3 linked regions of the Lichenihabitans psoromatis genome follow. The protein of the gene in region 3 interacts with the protein of the main gene of each other region in a pairwise test. Links are inferred from orthologs where the notes say so. Each region holds a gene or a part of one and is shown on either strand. Other genes may lie near its edges.

Region 1 (7,858 bases), 2.5 Mb from region 3 along the record:
CACCGGCCAGGATCATCAGCCGCTCGACATTATTGCGGAGCTGGCGAATGTTGCCGGGCCAATCATGCGACTGGAGCACCGCCATGGCGTCGGCCCCGATCTTCCGGCGCGGCAACCCACCCGTCGATGAGACCTGGTCCATGAAGAATTCGATCAGTTCGGGAATGTCCTCGCGGCGCTCGGACAGGGACGGAACCCGCATCGGCACGACGGAAAGGCGGTGAAAGAGGTCCTCCCGGAACGTGCCTTCGGCGATCCCCACCGAAAGATCCCGGCTGGTCGACGAGATGATGCGAACGTCGACATGCACGCGCGTCGATCCGCCGACGCGCTGGAAGTTTTGATCGACCAGCACCCGCAGGATCTTGCCCTGCGTCTCACGCGGCATGTCGGCGACCTCGTCGAGATAGAGCGTGCCGCCATGGGCCTCTTCCAGCGCACCGACCTGACGATTGCGACCATCGCCGCCCTCGGTCCCGAAGAGCGCCACTTCCATCATGTCGGGCGTGATCGTCGCCGCATTGATGACCACGAAGGGTGCGGTCGCACGGGCCGAGACGTCGTGCAGCATGCGAGCGGTCAGTTCCTTGCCCGAGCCCGGCGCGCCGGAGATCAGGATGCGAGAATTCGCGGGTCCGATCTTCTCGATCGCCTGCCGCAATTGATTGGTCGTGGTCGACTTGCCGACGATCCGGTTCGGCGTGAAGGCGCGAATCTTGAGGTCGGTGACCTCGCGTTTGAGGCGCGATGTCTCAAGCGCGCGGTCGGCTACGAGCACCAAGCGATCGGCCTTGAACGGCTTTTCAATAAAGTCGTAGGCCCCAATCTTGATGGCCGACACTGCCGTTTCGATGTTGCCGTGACCCGAGATCATCACGACCGGTAAGCTTGGATGCTGCTCCTTGATGATTTCGAGCAGTTGCAAACCATCGAGGCGCGAGCCTTGCAGCCAGATGTCGAGGAACACGAGGTGGGGTCGCCGCGCACCGATGAGAGACAGCGCCTCGTCGGAGTTCCGCGCCGTTCTGGTCCCGTGACCCTCGTCGGACAAGATGCCCGAAACAATGTCCCGAATGTCGGCTTCGTCGTCTACGACCAGGATGTCTGTGGCCATGTGATCCTCAAGCTTGTTCGGAAAATGAATCGGCTCGGGCCGTCTCGGGTAGGCCGAGAGACCGGAGAACCGGGAAAAAGAGACGAACGCGGGCGCCCTTGACGGATTGCCCGTCCGATGCGGCATCGAGCAATTCGATGCCGCCGCCATGATCCTCGAGGATCTTGGCCACGATCGCGAGACCGAGCCCGGTGCCATCCGCGCGAGTCGTCATGTAAGGCTCGAGCAAACGTTGCCGGTTTTCTGCCGGAAAGCCCTTCCCGTTGTCGACGATATCGATCGATGCCATGCCGTCGTGATCGACACTCAAGCTGACGTCGATCTGGCCCGGTCCCCGCTCGTCTTCCGGGACGGCGGCGATGCCCTCGGTGGCGTTTTTGGTGATGTTTGTCAGCGCCTGCGTGATGAGACGACGGTCGAACTTGGCGATGACGGGATCGGCCGGAAGGTGATCCACGAACGTGACATCCGGATGCCCTTCACGCATCAGGAACAGGACCTGCTCGATGCAGGGCCGGACGTCGTCCTCCTCGAGCAAGGGTTTTGGCATGCGGGCGAAGGACGAGAACTCGTCGACCATGCGCTTGATGTCATCGACTTGTCGGACGATCGTATCGATACATTGATCGAACACGTCACGTCCCTCGACGATGACGCGCCCGTAGCGCCGCTTCAGGCGCTCTGCCGAGAGTTGGATCGGGGTCAACGGATTTTTGATTTCGTGGGCGATCCGTCGGGCCACATCGGCCCAAGCGGAGGTCCGCTGCGCCGAGATCAGGTCGGTGATGTCGTCGAGCGTCACCACATGATTGTAATCACCCGCGGCCGATACGTCGTTCGTCACCCGCACATTCACGGTCCGCTCGCGATTGAGGGTCGTGAGCGTGATCTGCGATTGATGCAGGCGCTGCCGCCCTGCCCTCGCTTCCATCAGCACGGGACCGAGTTCCGGCACCAGCGATTCGATCGTAGCACCGACAAGTGGCTCCCTCGCCCCCGGAATCGACAGAAGCTTCTGCGCCGAGGCGTTGACGACTGTAATCTGCCCTTGGTTGCCGACCCCGATGACGGCCGCCGGAACACCCGACAGCACCGCTTCGGTAAAGATCCGACGCTCGTCGTTCATTCGGTTGGCAACGATCAACTTATTCTGCTGGACCCGAAGCTCCGACGTCATTTTGTTAAACGTCTCGCCGAGCCGGCCCAAATCCCCTTCCGAGCGGCGGACCGGAACCTGGACGTAAAGATTGCCCGACGACACCTGATCCGTGGCGCGAATTAATCGACGGATCGGGGTCACGAGTTGGTTGGCGAACGACAGGCCGAGCCAGATCGACGACAACATCATGATAGTGGCCAACAGGCTATACATCGTGATGAACGCCACCTGGATGCTGCGGCGATGGCGATCGAAGATGTCGTAAAGACCAATGATATCGGTCGCTTGGCGCGAAAATTCGATTGAGAACGGATCAACCGGACGAGCCAGATACAGGAACGTATCGTCGAACGACGGCAGCGACCGGAGCGCCACAAAGGTCTTTCCCGAGTCGAGCACGAAGCAGACCGGGTCGCGCTTGCGGGCATCCTCGAAATCCGCCGCTTCCGGCTTCGCGATCTGAGCTGGTTTGCCCGTATCGACCTTCTCGACGACGGAGCCGTCGCTCTTCATCATGACGGCCGTGGTAAATCCCAGAAAATGCACCCGAGACGCGAAATAATTCTGGAAGAACGCGCGCTCGTTATAGCCGACCTTGGCCCGGTCGAGATCGGAGGCCGTCAGGTCAGCTTCGCGCAGCAATGAATTGCATTGCGTCTCGCGGTACAATCGCGCCGCATCGGCGGTATGCGAGATGAAACCGCGAACATCCTGCATGAAGGCGGGATACAGGCCCCGTTCGAGCGTCACGGACCCGACCACCGCCATGATGATGGCGGGCACGGCGGCCGTGATGCAAAACAGACCGACGATATAGAGGTGCAGCCGAGCGCCGGCCATGCGGGCTCGCCATGCGATCACGAGCCGAACCGCTTCGGCGATGACGAGGCCGAGCAGAACGAGCACGATCGCGCCATTCACGAGGAACACATCCACCACGACCGCATCGGTCGGCAGGATGGGGGTATAGCCGGTGAAGACCACGAAGGTCGCGAGCGCCGAAATTAGACCGAGCGTCACCACGATCGGGCCGAGTCTTAGTGCGATACGCCGCCGGCGTGGCCGTCGGGTCGATGTCCCCTCTGGTGTGCTCGCAGTTTGGTCCACCAATCAAGAGCCTTCCGGATCAACAGTCCTGCCGCAAACACCATCGGGTCTCGAGTATCCGAGTCTGCGACTCGGACAGGCTACGCCGATATGCGTTGTATTTATACGACAGTGTTGCCGAACTGCGACGATTTGAGGGCAGCGGCCAAGCTTCGCGGCCGCCGCGCCTTTTTCATGGCGTCCCGCTTGTTACCGCGGCATCCGCATCAAACGAATATCGAGCTCCCGAACCTTCTTTCGCAGCGTGTTACGATTGAGGCCGAGAAGTTCGGCGGCCTTGATCTGATTGCCGCGCGTCGCCGCAAGCGCGGCCGAGATAAGCGGCACCTCCAGTTCACGCAGAATGCGGTGATAGAGGCCCGGTGGTGGTAGGTTGTCGCCATGTTGGCGGAACACGCCGGACAGATGCCGCTCGACAGAGCCCATCAGGCCGCCGTCGTCGGAGCTGGCGTTGGCCACCATGGAGGTTGCGGCCGTCTGCACGGCCTGCGCGCTTTCCATGCCAAAGCTGCTCAGCGGCGCCTGCCCCGCAAGTTCGGCGTCGACGAGGTCACCGCCGATCACCTCTTGCGGGTATAGCGCCGCGAGACGCCGCACGAGATTCTCGAGCTCACGGATATTGCCGGGCCAACGATACCGTTTCAGCCGCTCCTGTGCGTCTGTATCGAGATGTTTCAGCGGCAGACCCTCGGAGGCTGCCAGGGTGAAGAAGTGACGGGCAAGGTCGGGGATGTCTTCTGCCCGTTCGCGCAGCGGCGGCAGGCGCAGCGGCACCACGTTGAGGCGGAAGAACAGATCCTCGCGGAAGAGACCCTGCTGGATCGAGATGCGGAGGTCCTTGTTGGTGGCCGCCACGATGCGAACGTTCGTCTTGATCGGGGTGCGACCACCCACGGTCGTATATTCGGCCTGCTGCAACACCCGCAGCAATCTCGTCTGCGCCTCCATCGGCATGTCGCCGATCTCGTCGAGGAACAAGGTACCGCCCTCGGCCTGTTCGAACCGTCCGGCCGAGCGGGTGTTGGCGCCCGTGAAGGCCCCCTTCTCGTGACCGAACAGCTCGCTCTCGATCAGGTCGCGCGGGATAGCCGCCATGTTGATGGCGACGAACGGCCCAGCTTTGCGCTTGCCGTAGTCGTGCAGCGCACGCGCCACGAGTTCCTTGCCGGTGCCCGACTCGCCCGTGATCATCACGGTCAGGTCGGTCTGCATCAGCCGCGCCAGCGAGCGATAAATCTCCTGCATGGCGGGCGAGCGACCCACCAAAGGCATGTTTTCGAGATCATCATTATCCTTCGGCAGCGCTCGCTTGCCCGGTTCGCTGAGCGCACGGCCGACGATCGCGACCAATTCCTTCAGATCGAAAGGTTTTGGGAGATAGTCATAGGCGCCCCGTTCGGAGGCCTTGATGGCGGTCATGAACGTGTTCTGCGCGCTCATCACGATGATGGGCAGGTCCGGCCGCAGCTTCTTGATCCGGGGCAGGAGTTCGAACGCGTTCTCGTCGGGCATCACCACGTCGGTGATGACGAGATCGCCCTCGCCGGCTTGCACCCAGCGCCAGAGTGAGCCGGCCGTGCCGGTCGTCCGCACGTCGTAACCAGCACGCGCCAAGGCTTGGCTCAGAACCGTGCGGATCGCCGTATCGTCGTCGGCAACGAGGATATGGCCATTCGTCATTACAAACCCCTTCGGATCAAAAGCGGCGTCAGACTTGAGACCCGCGCCCGTCCCGTGCCGCATACATCGGCATAAGAATGCGAAACGCCGTCCGTCTTGGATGCGATTCGCATTCGACGATGCCACCATGGTCGCCGACAATCTTGGCCACCAGTGCAAGACCAAGGCCAGTTCCCGAGACTTTCGTGGTCACGAACGGGTCGAACAGCACGGCTGCGATCTCCGGCGGAATGCCGGGACCATTGTCGCGCACGCAAAATTCGAGCGGCAAGCTGACGGGGTGCGACGAGCCGGCGGTCTTGAGCCGGACCCCTGGTCGGAACGCGGTCGTGAGCTCAATCTCGCCATCGATCGCGTCGCCCAGCGACTCTGCCGCGTTTTTTACGAGATTGAGAAACACCTGAACCAGCTGGTCGCGGTTGCCGAGCACATGCGGCAAGGATGGGTCATAGCTCTCCTGAAAGCGAATGTGGCGGGCGAAACCCGCCTGCGCCACGCGCTTCACGTGGTCGAGCACGGCGTGAATGTTGACGCTCTCGCGTTCTGTCGGCCGCATATCCGAAAAGGCTTCCATCCGGTCGACCAGCTTCACGATCCGGTCCGTCTCGTCGCAGATCAAGCGCGTCAGAGCCCGATCCTCGTCGCCGACTGCGGTTTCGAGCAATTGCGCCGCTCCCCGTATGCCCGAAAGCGGGTTCTTGATTTCATGAGCCAGCATCGCCGCAAGCGCAGAAACTGAGCGGGCTGCCCCTCGATGGGTAAGTTGCCTGTCCATTTTATCGGCAATTGTGCGTTCTTGAAGCAGAATCACGACACCATCGCGAGCTTCCGGCATGGGTGCCACGTGAATGTCGACAATTCTGTCCGGCCCGAGACGCGGATTACCGAGGTCGACCCGGTATTCTTTCACGGCTGAGCCGCGGTCGAGAACCTGCTCGATCAACGCCAGGAGGGGCGACCCGAACGGCACGAGGTCGGCGAGTTTGTGCCGGGTCATCATGGCGCGTCCCATCTCGAAGAAGGACTCGGCGGCCGAGTTGACGTCCACCACGGTTCCATCGGCGCGGATCGCGAGGACCGGATGGGGCAAACCGTTGAGCACCTGAATCGCATTGGCGGCGAGGCTGAGGTCAGAGCGCGCCGCCGTCTCGGATCCGTCCGTCCAGGGTGTCGTGTGCGCGGTCATGCGGCATGGTCCATCGTGGTGGTTGTCTCGTCGGATCGAAAAAGCGCTGACAGAAGCGCGGGGACCTCATCCGGATCAGTCGTGGTCACCAGACTGTCACGGAGATGAGCGGGTGCGCCCCCCGCATGCAGCGCATAAGCCGAGAGGTGCTTGCGGGCGTGCCGCAAGCCCTTGTCGCGTCCGAACATCTCGATAATCGACTCGAAATGCTCACAAGCCGCCTCGAGGCGTGCTGCGCCGCTCGGCTGCGGCACCGGACGACCGGTCCTCAGAAAGCCCGCGATCTGTCCGACCAGCCAGGGGCGACCGACCGCGGCCCGTCCGAGCATGACGGCATCGGCGCCCGACTGCGCCAGCATCTGCACGGCATCGGCGGCCGAATGGCAGTCGCCGTTGACCACGACCGGGATCGTCACGGCTTCTTTGACGGCCCGAATGGCCGCCCAATCAGCTGTTCCGTTATAGAATTGGTTGCGGGTCCGGCCATGCACCGTGACCAACCGGACCCCGAGTGACTCGGCCCGTCGGGCAAGCTCGGGCGCATTGAGGCTGTCGGCATCCCAGCCGAGCCGCATCTTGACCGTGACCGGAATCGTGACCGCGCGAACGGTTGCGTCGATGAGACGGCAAGCCTGATCGAGATCACGCATCAAGGCCGAGCCCGAGTAACCGCCCGTCACCTTCTTGGCCGGACATCCCATATTGATGTCGATGACGGCGGCGCCGAAGCCCGCAGCGAGGCGAGCCGCTTCAGCCATCGGTGCCGGCTCGCGCCCCGCGATCTGGACCACATGGATCGCGACGCCCCGGCCCTCGGCGCGGTTCAGCGTTTCGGCCTGCCCTGTCGTGAAGCTGGCGGCCGCCACCATTTCGCTCACGGTCAGTGGCGCACCAAACCGGCAAGCGATCCGACGCATGCCGACATCGGTGATCCCCGCCATGGGAGCCAAGATCGCACGCCCCGGCACGGCTACGGATCCGATCATGAGACCGGCCTGCGGGACTGCAGAGCGCTGGGACTTATGTCCTGCGTCATTGCCTGTCTCGTCCGATCGCATCGCTTCGCGCATCAAGCACCTTTCTTTCGGGGGCGGTTCCGGGTAGATCGCTCACGCGATACGGTGGTCGTTGCCCAGCGTGCCTAATTTATCATCAGCATGGTCTAAAGCCTGCAGATTAGTCAGTTGCTGCGGCGCGGCAACTCCCTTGATAGCGCATCTGCCCGGCCACTTGGCGACAGTTTGACGCCGCGCGGGCGTGAGTTGGTCGAAATCGTATTCGGAGTGTGTTTGCACGATGCCTGCCTCGTCCCATGTTCTTGTCGTCGCTGCAGGCCGGGGGTCGCGCGCCGGCGCTGGATTGCCCAAGCAATTCAGGACGCTCGCGGGTCAGTCGCTGATTGCGCGGACGCTTCATGCGCTTTTGTCGGCTCATCCGGACCTTCGTGTCACGCCGGTGATCCATCCTGACGACACCGATTTGTTCAGCGAAGCGGCCAGGTTGCTCGATGCGACGATGCGCGAGCGGCTGCACGCTCCCGTTTTCGGTGGCGCGAGCCGGCAGGACAGCGTTCGCCTTGGGCTTGAGGCACTGGCACTGCATGACGTCGCGC
Region 2 (8,194 bases), 3.4 Mb from region 3 along the record:
CGTAGAACTCAGCCAGCGCCTCTTGCCGGAGCGGCTCGCCGGTTGTCTCGCGGACGAAATCCGCAATGCCGGCATCGTCCCAGCCGGCGGCACGCAAATGCTCGATCTCGTCCGAGATCATCGCAACGAAATGTGCCACATCGACGTGTTTCGGAGGCAACCCGAGCGCCACCCGCATCGCCGTGCTCACGGTCGCGATCTGATCGACCGTGAACAGAAGGTCGTCGGGCTCGCTCATGATTCGCTCCGATGTGATCGATGGGGTCAGTTGACCTTGGGGCCGCCGCGCGACACGCCGACCTTAGCGGCCCGCAACACGCGGTCGCCGATCGTATACCCGGTCTCGACGACCTGCTTCACGGTTCCGGACGGCATGCTCTCATCCGGCACCTCGAACAGAACCTCGTGTAGATTCGGGTCGAACTTCTTGCCTTCCGGCTCGATCGGCCGAACGTTAAAGCGGGCAAGCCGGGACAGCAGATCACGCTCGGTCAGTTCGACGCCTTCGACCAGGGTCTTGACCGCTTCCGACCCCGCGCGAGCCTCCGCCGGCAGGCTAGCGATAGCGCGGTGAAGATTATCGGCGACCGCCAGCATCTCGCGGGCGAAATTCGAGACGCCGTAAAGCTTGCTGTCCGCCACCTCCTTATCGGTGCGGCGACGCACATTTTCCATCTCGGCCATGGTCCGCAAAACCTTGTCCTTCAGGGTCGCGTTTTCGGCCGTCAGGTTTTCGAGGACGACGAACGGATCGGGCTCCCCTGCGGCACCCTGGGTCTGCGCGCGCTCATCATGTTGAGCAGCGGCGTCATCGACGGGGTCGATCGGATCGGCATTCGGATCAATCATCATTCACTCTATTTCACGTTCACTCGTCCGCGCATATCAGATGCGGCCCTGTAAAAATCAAGATTCTATGTGGATGGGCCGACCACCTCGGGCGCAGGCCGGGGCTGAACGGCGCGCTCCGGCGCACCGAAGATGCCCGATAACGTTCGGCGGATCAGCGTCTGCCGATTGGCGTCGAGGATCTTGGCGCCGGTGAGGTCGGTCACGTAGAAGGTGTCGACCGCCTTTTCGCCAAAGGTCGCCACATGCGCCGAGGCAATGTTCAAGTTCAGCCGCGCGATCGAGATGGTGAGATCGTAGAGCAGCGCCGGGCGGTCGATGCCGCTCACCTGAAGCACGGTATGCCGATTCGAGGCCTGATTGTCGACGATGACCTCGGGTTCGATCGGAAAGGTCGTATCGCGGCCCTTGGGCGGGCCGGCCTTCGCCGCGATCGCGTCGGACAAGCGAATTTCGCCACGCAGGGTCCGCGAAATCGCATTTGCGATACGGCCGGCGCGCCGCTCCTCGTCGGCATCCTGCTCGAACGCGCGCGACACCGAAAACGTGTCGAGCGCCAAGCCGTCAGTCGTCGTGAAGATCTGGGCATCGACGATATTGGCGCCGGCGGTCGCACAGGCCCCGGCGATGATCGAGAGAAGGCGCGGATGATCTGTCGTCACCAACGTCAATTCGGTGATGGCGCGGAACGCGTCGGTCTCGATCTTGATCACCAAAGGCGCGGATTGGCCCGCGACCGAGCGCAGCAATTCGGCATGGCGGACCTTGCTGGGCAGATCCACCCGCAGCCAATAGGGCGGATAATGCCGACCCACATAGGCGTTTAATTCCTCTTCCGACCACGTCGGCAACGCTGCCCGCAACTCGCTATGGGACGTTGCCAGGCGCTCGCCCCAGGCGATCGGCTGCGACTGGCCGACGATCAACCGCTCGGTCTCGTAATAGAGGGTCCGGAGCAATTGACCCTTCCAGCCGTTCCAGACCCCGGGCCCAACCGCCCGAATGTCGCAGATCGTCAGGATCAAAAGGCATTTCAACTGTTCGGTCGTCTGCACGATCTCGGCGAATGTCTCGATCGTGCGTCGGTCCGCGAGGTCGCGGCTCTGGGCCGTATTGGACATCACGAGGTGGTGCGCGATCAGCCACGCGACGAGGTCAGTCTCGGTTTCGCTGAGGCCGAACCGCGGCCCGATCGTGCGAGCAAGCTCGGCGCCCGCCGTCGAATGATCCTGCTCGCGGCCTTTGGCGACATCGTGCAGGAACACCGCGACATAGAGGGCGCGCCGAGCCGCGACGGTCGGCATCAGCTCATTGGCGAGCGGGTGGTCCTCCTTGGTGCGGCCGCCGTCGATCTCCGACAGGTTGCCGACAGCCCGCAACAGGTGCTCGTCCACCGTATAATGATGGTACATGTTGAACTGCATCATCGCGACGACACGGCCGAATTCCGGGATGAAGCGGCGAAGGACGCCCGCCTCGTTCATCCGGCGCAGCACGATCTCGGGCGAATTGCGCGATGTCAAAATATCCATGAAGAGCCGGTTGGCTTCCGGGTCGTGCCGGACTTTGGCGTCGATCCGGCGAAGCGACAGCGTCACGAGGCGCGTGGCGTCAGGATGGATCGGCAAAGCGTAATGGTCGGAGGCCCAGAACAGCCGGATCAAATTCACAGGATCCCGCTCGAACGCATCTTTATGCGCGACCGTGATGCGATCGACCTCGATCGCGAAGGTATCGCTGCCGGGGATCGTACGGATCTTTCGCAGCAGCGTCCCCATCAGGCGGTTGAGCGTCGCGGGAGGCTTGGCTTCCTTCTCCTCCATCGCCGCGCAGACGATGGCGGTGAGATCGCCGACGTCCTTGGCGATCAGAAAATAGTGTTTCATGAAGCGTTCGACGGCCGACAAGCCGTTGTGTGAGCCGTAGCCGAGCCGCTCGGCGATGACGCGTTGATAATCGAAGCTGAGGCGCTCCTCGGCTCGCCCGGCCAGCAGATGCAGGTGACAGCGCACCCGCCACAGAAACTCCTCGCAGCGCCGAAAGAGCTTGAACTCATGCCGAGTGAAGAGGCCGGCCGCGACCAGATCCTCGCTGTCGGAGACGCGGTAGACGTAATGGGCGATCCAGAACAAGGTGTTGAGGTCGCGCAGGCCGCCTTTGCCTTCCTTCACGTTGGGCTCGACGACGTAACGCGACACACCGGCGCGGTTGATCCGCACCTCGCGTTCGGCAAGTTTGGCGGCGACGAATTCGCGGGCGGTCTTTTGAACGACCTCCTTGTCGAACCGAGTTTGCAGGTCGGCGAACAATGCTTTGTCGCCCTCGATCCAGCGCGCCTCGATCAACGAGGTGCGAATCGTCATGTCGGCCTTCGCCTGCCGGATGCACTCATCCACCGACCGGGTTGCGTGCCCCACCTTTTGGCGCAAGTCCCACAAGACGTAGAGGATGGCCTCGACGACGCTCTCGCCCCAGGCGGTCTGCTTGTAGGGAAGCAGAAACAGCAGATCGATGTCCGAACCCGGCGCCAGTGTCCCCCGGCCGTAGCCGCCGACCGCGACGACACACAGGCGCTCCGCATCCGTCGGCTTGTCGAGTGGGTAGACGTGGCGCAGCACATAGGCGTGGATCGCCTGGATGATCTCGTCCTGCAGAGCCGCGAGACGGCGCGCGCAGTGAAGACCGCCGCCCTCTTCGAGGAACCTCTCCGTGATCGCGGCCCGCCCACTCGTCAGGGCGGTCCGGAAGAGTTCCACGACCGACTTTCGGATGCCCTCGCGCGGCGCCTCGGCGTCGGCATAAAGCGCCGCGATCGCACCCTCGAGCGCGACGCGATCGAGCGCCAGCGAATCACGGGCGGCGGATGACGGACGGAGCGAGACCATTGACATGGCGACATCCTAACGCGGGATCATGCGGATGGGTATGGTGCCGCTAACGCTTGCGATGCGCGCAAGGTCGCAAAATCGATGACCGTGACGTGGCCCGGGGTTAACCGGAAAGCACCCTCACATCGCCGAAAGTGCCTCCTGCGCCGGGAGATTTTTCCAGAAGAAGACGGCATCGGACGGAATGCCGTTCGGGTGCAGCGCATAGCCGGGGATGACACCAACCCGCTGATACCCGAGGCCAGCATAAAGCCGCTCGGCTAAACTTCCCGACGTCGTATCGAGACACATCAGCGTCTTGCCGCGCGCCGCCGCCTCGCGCTCCGCCCGCAACACAAGAGCCCGACCAAGGCCGCGCCATCTTGCCGATCGGTGCACCAGCAAACGCGACAATTCGGCCCGATGAGGCTGATTCTGCGGCGTTGCGAGAATGACCTGGACGGTCCCGCGTAACGCCTCCCCGATATAGCCGCCAAGAACCAGGCGGTGGCCAGCGAGGACGTCGTCGGCTGTTTCACGATAGACGGCCTCCGCCTCATGCGAGCTCAAGCCCTCCATGAAGGAGACAGATGCTCCGCCCTCCACGCAATCGAGCAGAATGGTCCCGAGATCGCCCGCGCCCCTCTCGATCGCCTCAGCATCGAGTACTTCGATCCGAATCAAGACGACGCTCGTTCGACATGACCAGCGCCAAAGTATCCGCTACGCATGAAGCCTCCCGCCACGCCGCCTTGGCGCAGGATGTCCCGACCACCGCCTGAAACCGCGTCAGACCGTAGGACGTCTTAGCGCACGCAGCGTCACGGGAAAAGAACAAAGAAGCAACATGCGGCCTTGAGCCGGGGCATGATGCTCAGAGATCACCCAGCCCGAGAACGTCCGCCATCGAGTAGAGACCCGGCTTCCGGCCCCGCCCCCAAAGGGCCGCCCGAAGGGCGCCGCGGGCGAAGATGCCACGGTCCTGGGCGAGATGGGCCAGTTCGATGCGCTCGCCATCCCCCGCAAAGATCACATTATGGTCACCCACGACCGAGCCGCCGCGCAGCGCTGCGAAACCGATGTCGCCAACCTTGCGGGCGCCGGTCTGCCCATCGCGAACCCGGACCGATCGCTCCGCAAGATCGATGGAGCGACCCGCTGCTGCGGCTTCGCCGAGCAGCAGAGCCGTGCCGGATGGCGCGTCGACCTTCATCCGATGATGCATCTCCACGATTTCGATATCGAAGTCTTCGCCGAGTGTCTTTGCCACGCGCTTGACCACGGCCGCCAGGAGATTGACCCCAAGGCTCATGTTGCCCGAGCGGATGATCGGCGCGTGCCAAGCCGCGGCCGAAATCCGCTTCAGGTCTGCATCATCCAAACCAGTCGTTCCGATGACATGGACGATTCGGGCCTGTGCGGCTAGCGCCGCAAATGCGACCGTCGCGGCCGGCCGGCTGAAGTCGACCACACCATCGGCTTCCACGAAGGCAGCCAACGGATCGTCTGTGACCGGGATGCCGACCGCGCCGATACCGGCCAGCAGCCCGGCATCCTGCCCCAAGGCGGACGAGCCTTCGGGCGCCAACGCGGCCACAAGCGTCACACCCGGGGTCGTGTGGATCGCTTGGACCAGCATGCGGCCCATCCGTCCGGCAACGCCGGTCACGACCAAGCGCATGTCGCTCACGGCTCGGTTCCTCGAATGTCGAGCGCGAGCGCATGAACCGGTCCGCGCAACTCGGCTTCGAGCAGTGCGTTCACCATGCGGTGCCGTTCGACGCGGCTCTTGCCGTTGAACGCTTCGGCTGCCACGACGACCCGGAAGTGCGTCTCGCCCCCTTCACGCGATCCCGAGTGACCGGCGTGAAGATGGGATTCATCCACCACATCCAGGATGGTGGGGCGCAGTGCGGCTTGAAGCCTCGTCGTGATGGTGTCTTTGACCGTCATGGCATCTCCTTTACGGAAAGGTGGAGGGGCGGATCGGCTGTCAAGCATCTTTTCGGACGACTTTTCTGGCCACGCCGCTTTGTTATGCGGCTCAACTCACCCATAATGACTTCGATATGAACCTCAACTCGCGTCTCTTCGATAGCATCAGGGTCAAACGATCATCCAAGGAGGAGGTCGCGCCAGCCCAGGTTCGCTGTTCTCATCCGGGCTGCACCAAGCTCGGGGAATTTCGTGCGCCTATGGGTCGGGATCGCGAGGGCCAGTTCTTCACCTTCTGCCTCGAACATGTGCGCGAGTACAACGCCACGTATAATTACTTCAATGGCATGAGCGACGATGCAGTGGCGAAATACCAAAAGGACGCGCTGGTCGGCCATCGTCCGACCTGGAACATGGGCGTCAATCGAAACGGCAAGGGCCATCGCGAGGATCGCGACCAGACCGAGGACGATCCGCTTGGCATGTTTCACGGCCGCCCTGGCGTCGGCGCCGCTCCTGTTCCGCGCCGTCCGCGTTACAGCGAGGCGACCCTGAAGGCGCTGGCCATGATGGATCTCGACGACACGGCCGATAGCGAGGCTGTAAAATCCCGCTACAAGGATCTGGTCAAAAGATTGCATCCGGATGCTAACGGTGGCGATCGGTCCAGCGAAGACAAATTGCGCGAAATCATTCGAGCTTATAAATTCCTGAAAACAGTCAAACTGGCTGCGACAGCGGCTAAATCCCCCCTGTAGCGATAGACGCGGAGTGTCCCCGTCAACCGATGGGTTGGCGGGCACGGAGGCATGATGGACAGAGTTGAGCAGCAGACCGGCGGAGTGCCGGATACGACGGTTTCGGTCAGAGAGGTCTTCGGCTTCGACTCCGGTATGCAGGTCCCGGCCTATTCCGTAATTGACGAACATGTGCCGGAGACAGACCCGGACTACATCTTCGACAAGGATACGACGCTGGCGATTCTGGCGGGCTTCGCGCGCAATCGCCGCGTGATGATCACGGGCTATCACGGCACCGGCAAATCGACCCATATCGAGCAGGTCGCGGCACGGCTCAAATGGCCGTGTGTCCGCATCAATCTCGACAGCCATGTCTCGCGCGTCGACCTCGTTGGCAAGGACGCGATCGTTTTGCAGGACGGCAAGCAGGTCACCGAGTTTCGCGACGGCATGCTGCCCTGGGCGTTGCAGCATAATGTCGCGCTGTGCTTTGACGAGTATGACGCTGGCCGTCCGGACGTGATGTTCGTCATCCAGCGCGTGCTCGAGTTGTCTGGCCGCCTGACGCTTCTCGATCAGAAGCGCGTCATCAAGCCTCACCCGGCGTTCCGCCTCTTCGCCACGGCCAACACGGTCGGACTCGGCGATACGTCCGGCCTGTATCACGGCACGCAGCAGATCAATCAGGGCCAGATGGATCGTTGGTCGATCGTCGCGACGCTTAACTACCTGCCGCATGACCGAGAGGTCGACATCGTGCAGGCCAAGTCGCCGCACTATAAGACGAAGGAGGGTCGCGACATCATCAATCGCATGGTCCGCGTCGCCGACCTGACCCGGAACGCCTTCACGGCCGGCGATCTATCGACCGTCATGAGCCCGCGGACAGTCATTACCTGGGCCGAGAATGCCGACATCTTTAACGATATCGGATTCGCGTTCCGGCTCACGTTCCTCAACAAATGCGACGAACTCGAACGCTCGCTGGTGGCCGAGTTCTACCAGCGCAGCTTCGGTAAGGAACTGCCCGAGAGCACCGTCAATGTGGCGCTGACCTGAGGGTCGCGCCCGGCGCGGTCGCCTGACCGCGCTCGACCCAGCAAGGAGTGGTGTCTCGATGAGCACCCCGACCAATCGAAAGACTGTCGGCCCCGCCGAGGCCCCGCAGGAACCGTTCAAGCGAGCGGTTGCTGCCTGTATGCGCGCCATGGCGCGCACGCCCGCGCTCGAAGTTACTTACGCGGCCGACAAGCCTGGCGTCATCGGGCATGGCGACAGCGCCAAGGCGCGCTTGCCCGAGCCGCCGCGCAAGCTGTCGCCCCGTGATGCCGCGATCGTGCGGGGCCATTCCGACTCGATGGCGCTGAAGCTGGCCTGTCACGATGTCGGGGTGCATCGGAAGCTTGCGCCCGACGCGCAAGCCGCGCGTGCCGTGTTCGATGCCGTCGAACAGGTCCGCGTCGAGGCGATCGGGTCGCGCCGCATGGAAGGTGTCGCTGCCAACCTGACCGCGATGCTGGAAGACCGTTATCATCGCGGCAATTATGCCGAAGTGAGTGACCGCGCGGATGCGCCGCTGGAAGACGCCGTCGCGCTCATCGCGCGTGAGCGTCTCACCGGGTTGAAGCCGCCCGCCGCGGGTCAAAAAATCGTCGATCTCTGGCGGCCCTGGATCGAGAACCGCGCCGGTGCCGAGCTCGATCAGTTGGGCACCTCGATCGAAGACCAGCGCGCTTTCGGGCGCGCCGTGCATAAGCTGCTCGCCTCGCTCGATATGGCTGATCCTTCGGCCTCGGACCGCGA
Region 3 (7,749 bases):
AGGTTTGGCCGAAACCCGCCGGGGCGACGCGGACGAAGGAATTCCGTGTCTATCGCTGGGATCCGGATGATGACAGCAACCCGCGCATCGACACCTATTTCGTCGACCTTGAAACCTGTGGCCCCATGGTGCTCGACGGGCTGATCTGGATCAAATCGAAGGTCGATGCGACGCTGACGTTCCGGCGCTCCTGTCGCGAGGGCATCTGCGGCTCGTGCGCCATGAATATCGATGGCACCAACACGCTCGCTTGCACCAAGGGCATGGACGAGGTGAAGGGCGCCGTGAAGCTCTATCCGTTGCCGCATATGGAAGTGCTGAAGGATCTTGTCCCTGATCTGACGCGCTTTTATGCGCAGCATGCCCTCATCGAGCCATGGCTTCACACGACCTCGCCTGAGCCCGAGAAGGAGTGGATCCAGTCGCCGCAGGCACGTCATAAGCTCGACGGCCTCTACGAGTGCATCCTCTGCGCCTGCTGCTCGACATCTTGCCCGAGCTATTGGTGGAACGGCGATCGCTATCTCGGTCCGGCGGCGTTGCTGCAGGCTTACCGCTGGTTGATCGACAGCCGCGATGAAGCCACAGGCTCCCGGCTCGATACGCTCGAGGATCCGTTCCGTCTGTACCGCTGTCACACGATCATGAACTGCGCCAAGGCTTGCCCGAAAGGGTTGAACCCCGCCAAGGCGATCTCCGAAATCAAGAACATGATGGTGGCGCGCCAGAACTAGCGCGCTCGGCCCACCGACGCTCGGTGCTGAGACGCTCGACATAAAAAAAGCGCCGTGGCGAAAGCCATGGCGCTCTTGTTTTGTGCGACGGTAGGGCGTGAGCCTGACGTTTATTGAACCAGTTGGGGACCGGCGGGTCGAGCCGCTTCGCTCTCCTGCATGATGCCGAGACGACGCGCGACTTCCGTATAGGCTTCGACGAGGCCGCCAAGATCCCGGCGGAAACGATCTTTGTCCATCTTGTCGTTCGACTTGATGTCCCACAGGCGGCATGAGTCCGGAGAGATCTCATCCGCGACCACGATCCGCATCATGTCACCTTCCCAGAGGCGACCCGTTTCCATCTTGAAGTCGATCAGACGGATGCCGACGCCGAGAAAGAGGCCGGACAGGAAGTCGTTGACGCGAATCGCCAACGCCATGATGTCGTCGATCTCCTGCGGACTGGCCCAACCAAAGGCCGTGATATGCTCCTCGGAAACCATGGGATCGTTAAGCGCGTCGTTCTTGTAATAGAACTCGATGATCGAACGCGGCAGTTGCGTGCCTTCCTCGATGCCGAGGCGCGTCGCAAGCGAGCCTGCCGCAACGTTGCGGACCACAACCTCGAGCGGAATGATCTCCACTTCCTTGATCAACTGCTCGCGCATGTTGAGGCGGCGGATGAAATGGGTCGGAACGCCGATGTTGTTCAGGTGCTGGAAGATGAACTCGGAAATCCGATTGTTCAGCACGCCCTTGCCGTCGATGACCTGATGTTTCTTGGCGTTGAACGCTGTTGCATCGTCTTTAAAATGTTGGATGAGGGTTCCAGGCTCGGGTCCTTCGTAGAGGACTTTCGCCTTGCCCTCGTAAATGCGACGACGGCGGTTCATGGGGATCAACCGTGGCTTGAGGAAATCCATGGGGCGGCCGGGGCTCCTGTGCTTAAAAATCCCGTCTGGCTTTCGCGCAGGCAAAGATTTCGTTCATCCGAGTGGCCGTATGGCGGTCAAACGGCAAATCAGCTCAACCGACCCAACAACCCCCTCTTACGCGATTGCTCGACCCAGTACAACGTATCGCACGAGCGTCGGCTTTAGCTCTTTCATGCTCGCATGTAGGCATCTCGACCGGCTTACGCAATGCCGCCCTGCCAGAGCGGTGATGCAAGCACGCGTGTCAGGCGCGTTTCGCCCCTCCTGCCTTGCTGATGACGACCGATCGAGAGAGGTGGATGCGGCATGGTCCAACGCCGTCACCGAGATCACTCGGCGTTCGCTGTCGCTCAAGCCATCGACGACATCACACGCCAGGATGAGGTTTTGTTGGCAGAGGCCGAGCTTGACGTGCAGAGATAGGCCGCCAGCCGAAAAGCCCGAGCGTAATGCGGCCGGGCCGAACAGGCGCAATTGATGCTGGATGAGACGCAATGGCTTTCTCGGTAACCGATCTTCTTGCGATCCTCGAACTCGAGCAAATCGAGGAGAATATCTTTCGCGGAAGAAGCCCGCAGATCGGGTGGCAACGCATCTTCGGCGGTCTCGTGATCGCCCAGGCCATGGTGGCGGCGGCTCGAACGGTGCCGGATCGGCCACCCCATTCGCTCCACGGCTATTTCATCCTGCCCGGCGACCCCGCGGCCCCCATCATCTTCGAGGTCGATCGTCTGCGCGACGGCAAGAGCTTTTCGACCCGCCAATGCGTCGCGATCCAGCATGGGCGCCCGATCTTCTCGCTCTCGGCCTCGTTCCAGGTGGAGGAGCCCGGGCTCGACCATCAGATCGAGATGCCTGACGTTCCCCCGCCGGAGTCGCTGCCGAGCGAGGCCGACATCATGGCGCTGAATCCGTCGACACTGCCAGAGGGCATCAAGCGCTATTTCGACCGCGAACGGCCGGTCGAACTCCGGCCGGTCGATCTCAGCCGATACCTGCCGGTGGCGGGTGCCGAACCCCGCTCGCCAAAGCAGCATATCTGGATGAGGGCTTCACACCCGCTGCCCGACGATCCATCGATCCACCGGGCGTTTTTGGCCTATCTGTCCGATATGACGCTGCTCGACACATCGCTTGTGGTTCACAATCGTTCGCTCTTCGATGGCGGGCTGCAAGTCGCCAGCCTCGATCATTCGCTTTGGTTTCATCGGCCCTTCAGGGCGGATCAGTGGCTGCTTTACGCACAAGATAGCCCGAGCTCATCCGGAGCACGCGGCCTAACGCGGGGGCTGATCTATACGCGCGAGGGGACTTTGGTGGCCTCCGTGGCGCAGGAGGGCCTCATTCGCGTCCGGCCGGGTAATTAAGGCGCACAAATAATAGGCATATTCATGCATCATTTATGAACCAATGAGGCTCCGATCGCTCGATCGGGGCCTTTTTTGCGTCAGAAATAAAGTTTTTTGCTGACGGAACTCTTTGGCACACGCTTTGAAGGACAGGGTCCAACGCTGCTCGCCTGAAAAGCCGAGGAGGCTGACCATGCGACGCTGGAATCATTGATCCGGGTCGCGCGAAAGGATGTGCCGAGATGAAGATTGTGATGGCGATCATCAAGCCCTTCAAGCTTGAGGAAGTCCGCGATGCGCTGACGGCGGTCGGCGTCCACGGGCTCACCGTGACCGAGGTCAAAGGCTATGGCCGGCAGAAGGGCCATACCGAGATCTATCGCGGCGCCGAGTATGCCGTGAGCTTCCTGCCCAAGCTGAAGATCGAAGTCGCGGTCGCGGCCGAGCTGCTCGATACCGTGATCGATGCCATCACGGCGACGGCCCGCACCGGCCAGATCGGCGACGGCAAGATCTTCGTCACGCCGCTCGAAAGAGCGGTTCGCATCCGGACCGGGGAAAAAGACACGGACGCGCTCTGATCGCCGTCGCGACCTATCCATTTGGAGCCATGAAATGAAGTTTTTGCCTAAGATAACGCCACAACGAGCGAGCATCGGCCTGGGTATTCTGGCGGTCCTGCTCACGGCGGGAGCTGTCTACGCACAGACCCCGACCGTGCAGCCGGTCGCGCCCCCCGCGGCTCCGACCCCCGATAAGGGCGATACGGCCTGGATGCTGGTGTCGTCGGCCCTGGTGCTGATGATGTCGATTCCCGGCCTCGCGCTGTTCTACGGCGGCTTGGTGCGGACCAAGAACATGCTGTCGGTTCTCAGCCAGGTCATGATGATCGTGGCGCTGGTCGGCGTGATCTGGGTGCTCTGGGGCTACTCGGAAGCCTTCACGGACGGCGGCAGCATGACCGCCTATGTGGGCGGTTTGAGCAAAGTCTTCCTCATGGGCGTGACCCCGTCCTCGAATGTCGCGACCTTCTCGAACGGCGTCGTCATCCCGGAACTCGCCTATATGGTGTTCCAGATGACCTTCGCGATGATCACGCCCGCGCTGATCATCGGCTCCTTCGCCGAGCGCATCAAATTCTCGGCGCTCGTCGTGTTCATCGTTCTCTGGGTCACGTTTATCTACTTCCCGATTGCCCATTGGGTCTGGTATGTCGCGGCGCCCGATGACGTCGCCAATGCGGCCAAGGCCGTTGCGGCCGCTGGTGCCGATGCAACCGCGAAGGCCGCCGCTCAGGTCAAGCTCGATGCCATCACCAGCAATGCGGGCTGGCTGGCGCAGGCTGGCGCGCTCGACTTCGCCGGCGGCACGGTCGTGCATATCGACGCAGGTATCGCCGGCCTCGTCGGCGCGCTCTTCATCGGCAAGCGGATCGGTTACCCGCGTGAACCGATGCCGCCCCACTCGCTGACCATGACGATGATCGGCGCCTCGCTTCTGTGGGTCGGTTGGTTCGGCTTCAATGCTGGCTCGAACCTCGAGTCGAACGGCACGACGGCCCTGGCCTTCGTCAACACGATGGTGGCCACCGCTGCCGCGACCATCTCCTGGTTGTTCGTCGAATGGGCCGTCAAGGGGAAGCCCTCGCTGCTCGGTATGGCGTCTGGTGCCGTCGCGGGTCTCGTCGCGGTGACGCCGGCCTCCGGTTTCGCTGGGCCCATGGGCTCAGTGGTTCTGGGTCTGTTGGTCAGCCCGATCTGCCTCTTCTTCGTCTCGACCGTGAAGAGCAGGTTTGGCTACGACGACGCGCTCGACGTTTTCGGCGTGCATTGCATCGGCGGCATCTTCGGCGCGCTGATGACCGGCATTCTCGTGGCTCCGTATTTCGGTGGCACCGGCCTGACCGACTACACCAACTACGGCAACGGCAATGCCGGCACCTACGACATGGCCACCCAGATGATTGCTCAGGGCAAAGCCGTGCTGGCCACTCTGGTGTGGTCCGGCGTCGGCTCGGCGATCCTCTACAAGCTCGTCGATCTCGTAATCGGTCTGCGGGTTTCGCCCGATAAGGAGCGCGAAGGTCTCGACATCGCCGAGCATAGCGAGCGCGCCTACAATTATTGATCCGGTCGGCTTCACCGCCGCTCTTGATGACACTACGGAAGGCGGTCCCGCAGGGGCCGCCTTTTTTGCATCGCTGCCTCGGCGCAGGCGATAAACGTTAAGCAATCTCCAGATGTCGTTAACCATTCGGGACTAGGGTTCTGGTGGGGTCCGCCATGCGCGATTCCCGGAGAGGCCAGCCTCACGGCTCGGAAGGGTTCATGCGCACCTCGACCTTATCGCCAACCGACTATCTGTCCGACGCCGCCCGCGATTTTCTGGCGCGGCGGACGGCTGAAGTCGTCGGTCTGGCGCTGTTGGTCGGCACCGTCGTGATCGGCCTGTCGCTCGCCTCCTGGTCGATTCGCGACCCGAGTTGGAACCATGCGACGGATGCGGCTGTCCATAATCTTATGGGTGCTCCTGGCGCGGTTGCGGCCGATCTCATCATGCAACTCGTCGGCGTTGCTGTCATCGCGATCCTAACTCCCATCGCCTGCTGGGGCTGGCGGCTTCTGGTCCGCAAGCGTCTCGATCGTTTGAAGCTTCGTTTTGGCCTGCTGACGGCCGGAGCCGCAGCGGCGGCCGCGCTCGCGTCCTTGCTTCCCGCGACGGACCGCTGGCCGCTGCCGACCGGGCTCGGCGGTGTCGCCGGCGACGCGCTTCTGGCTGTACCGCGCCGGCTCTTCGGTCATTCCGAGCCGGTCTTCATCATTCTCGCGCTGATTCTGGCCGGCATCGCCATCCTGACTCTGACGGCCTCGGCCGGCTTTGGCCTAAAGGACAAGCAGGTCGAAGAGGACGAGCCGGCCTCGACTTTCGATTGGGTGTCGGCACCGCGCCAGTCCCGCTCGGCCGAGGAGGATCGCGATGGCGAGCCCGGCTTCGCGCTGGTATCGCTCGGGGCCGCCATCCACGCGGGCCTGACCTTGAAATCAGCCGTGCTCCGGTTCATTCGCCGCCGCCGGCAATTCGACGATCGGGGCCCGGAGCCATATGCGCCTTGGGTCGGCCGCGAGCCCGACGACAGCCCGTTCGCCGATCTTCATCAGGATGCTGCCGTGCCGCCTGCGGCGCGATCTCGCGTGGAGCCGACCTTTGGCGCGCCGGCACGCGCTGCCATCCCGCAGGCGCCGCGCGCCGCGCGAGGCAAGCCGGATACCGCCCCCTCGCCGATGCCCGGTATGGGCAACGGCCTTGCTGGGCCGCGCGTCATTCAGCCGGCGATGGCGAGCCCATCCCGCTCGACAGACGGCTTTTCCGGGCGTCCAACCTCACGCCGGGGCGACGTCTATGAGTTGCCGCCGCTCGGAATCCTCGCTGAAGCCAAGGCACAGCCCGCCAACCGCATTTCCGAAGATGCGTTGGAGCAAAACGCGCGTCTTCTCGAAGGGGTCCTCGAGGATTTCGGCATTCGCGGCGAGATCATCAACGTGCGGCCGGGTCCGGTCGTGACGCTTTATGAACTCGAACCCGCTCCGGGCATCAAATCCTCCCGCGTGGTCGGCCTTGCGGACGATATCGCCCGGTCGATGTCGGCCATTTCGGCCCGCGTCGCCGTCGTCCAGGGTCGCAACGCCATCGGCATCGAATTGCCGAACCAGCGTCGCGACACGGTCTATCTCCGGGAGTTGCTGGGTCAGCACGACTTCGAGGAGTCCAAGCATAAGCTGGCGATCGCGCTCGGCAAGACGATCGGCGGTGAGCCGGTCATCGTTGATCTGGCCCGGATGCCGCATCTGCTCGTCGCCGGCACCACCGGCTCGGGCAAGTCCGTCGCGATCAACACCATGATCCTGTCGCTGCTCTATCGGCTGAAACCGGAAGAGTGCCGTCTCATCATGGTCGATCCCAAAATGCTGGAATTGTCGGTCTATGACGGCATCCCGCATCTCCTGACCCCGGTCGTGACCGATCCAAAAAAGGCCGTCGTGGCGCTGAAATGGGCCGTGCGCGAGATGGAGGAGCGTTACAAGAAGATGTCCAAGGTCGGTGTCCGCAACATCGACGGGTTCAACGTTCGGGTCGCCGACGCCAAGGCCAAGGGCGAAGTCATCACCCGCACGGTGCAGACGGGCTACGACCGGGAGACCGGCGAGGCCATCTACGAGCAGGAGGCGATGGATCTCACGGTCCTGCCCTATATCGTCGTCATCGTCGACGAGATGGCCGACCTGATGATGGTGGCCGGCAAGGACATCGAAGGCGCGATCCAGCGGCTCGCCCAGATGGCGCGCGCGGCGGGCATCCATCTCATCATGGCAACGCAGCGGCCCTCGGTCGACGTCATCACCGGCACCATCAAGGCGAATTTCCCGACCCGCATCTCGTTCCAGGTCACGTCCAAGATCGACTCGCGCACGATCTTGGGCGAGCAGGGCGCCGAGCAACTGCTGGGGCAGGGCGACATGCTCTACATGGCGGGTGGCGGTCGGATCAGCCGCGTGCACGGCCCCTTCGTCAGCGATGGGGAGGTCGAAAAAGTGGTGGCGCATCTGAAAACGCAAGGCCAGCCGGACTATCTCGACGTCACGGTCGAGGAGCCGGATCTCAGCACGGAGGATGACGCCGCCGGTGGCGCGCTGCCGGGCGGGATGGATGCGGAGGAATCCGGCGACCTCTACGATCGTGCGGTCGCGATCG

Evidence for each region.
Region 1: the proteins of EY713_RS04470 (region 3) and EY713_RS16315 interact in binary tests that used the Escherichia coli proteins (3 or more experiments, as listed by UniProt). The link is inferred for Lichenihabitans psoromatis from one-to-one orthologs.
Region 2: the proteins of EY713_RS04470 (region 3) and EY713_RS20400 interact in binary tests that used the Escherichia coli proteins (3 or more experiments, as listed by UniProt). The link is inferred for Lichenihabitans psoromatis from one-to-one orthologs.

The regions. Positions count from the first base shown.
Region 1 is NZ_CP036515.1:3,482,476-3,490,333, forward strand. Bases 4,168-7,167 are described here. They hold EY713_RS16315 (two-component system sensor histidine kinase NtrB), read right to left. Parts: upstream 6,247-7,167; coding sequence 5,089-6,246; downstream 4,168-5,088. Other genes in these bases: ntrC (nitrogen regulation protein NR(I)), read right to left, coding at 4,168-5,060; dusB (tRNA dihydrouridine synthase DusB), read right to left, coding at 6,243-7,167. In the rest of the region: nitrogen assimilation response regulator NtrX, read right to left, coding at 1-1,114; EY713_RS16305 (sensor histidine kinase NtrY-like), read right to left, coding at 1,122-3,293; more of ntrC, read right to left, coding at 3,570-4,167; more of dusB, read right to left, coding at 7,168-7,232; EY713_RS16325 (bifunctional 2-C-methyl-D-erythritol 4-phosphate cytidylyltransferase/2-C-methyl-D-erythritol 2,4-cyclodiphosphate synthase), read left to right, coding at 7,543-7,858.
Region 2 is NZ_CP036515.1:4,355,506-4,363,699, forward strand. The notes cover bases 715-4,050. They hold EY713_RS20400 ([protein-PII] uridylyltransferase), read right to left. Parts: upstream 3,741-4,050; coding sequence 915-3,740; downstream 715-914. Other genes in these bases: grpE (nucleotide exchange factor GrpE), read right to left, coding at 715-852; EY713_RS20405 (GNAT family N-acetyltransferase), read right to left, coding at 3,858-4,050. Also shown: EY713_RS20390 (hypothetical protein), read right to left, coding at 1-238; more of grpE, read right to left, coding at 265-714; more of EY713_RS20405, read right to left, coding at 4,051-4,400; dapB (4-hydroxy-tetrahydrodipicolinate reductase), read right to left, coding at 4,591-5,397; EY713_RS20415 (BolA family protein), read right to left, coding at 5,403-5,669; EY713_RS20420 (J domain-containing protein), read left to right, coding at 5,786-6,409; cobaltochelatase subunit CobS, read left to right, coding at 6,464-7,450; cobaltochelatase subunit CobT, read left to right, coding at 7,509-8,194.
Region 3 is NZ_CP036515.1:960,635-968,383, reverse strand. The notes cover bases 2,021-4,911. They hold EY713_RS04470 (P-II family nitrogen regulator), read left to right. Parts: upstream 2,021-3,242; coding sequence 3,243-3,581; downstream 3,582-4,911. Other genes in these bases: EY713_RS04465 (ammonium transporter), read left to right, coding at 3,616-4,911; tesB (acyl-CoA thioesterase II), read left to right, coding at 2,146-3,018. Also shown: EY713_RS04485 (succinate dehydrogenase iron-sulfur subunit), read left to right, coding at 1-734; purC (phosphoribosylaminoimidazolesuccinocarboxamide synthase), read right to left, coding at 845-1,639; more of EY713_RS04465, read left to right, coding at 4,912-5,127; EY713_RS04460 (DNA translocase FtsK), read left to right, coding at 5,328-7,749. UniProt on the Escherichia coli protein: Involved in the regulation of nitrogen metabolism. Regulates the activity of its targets by protein-protein interaction in response to the nitrogen status of the cell.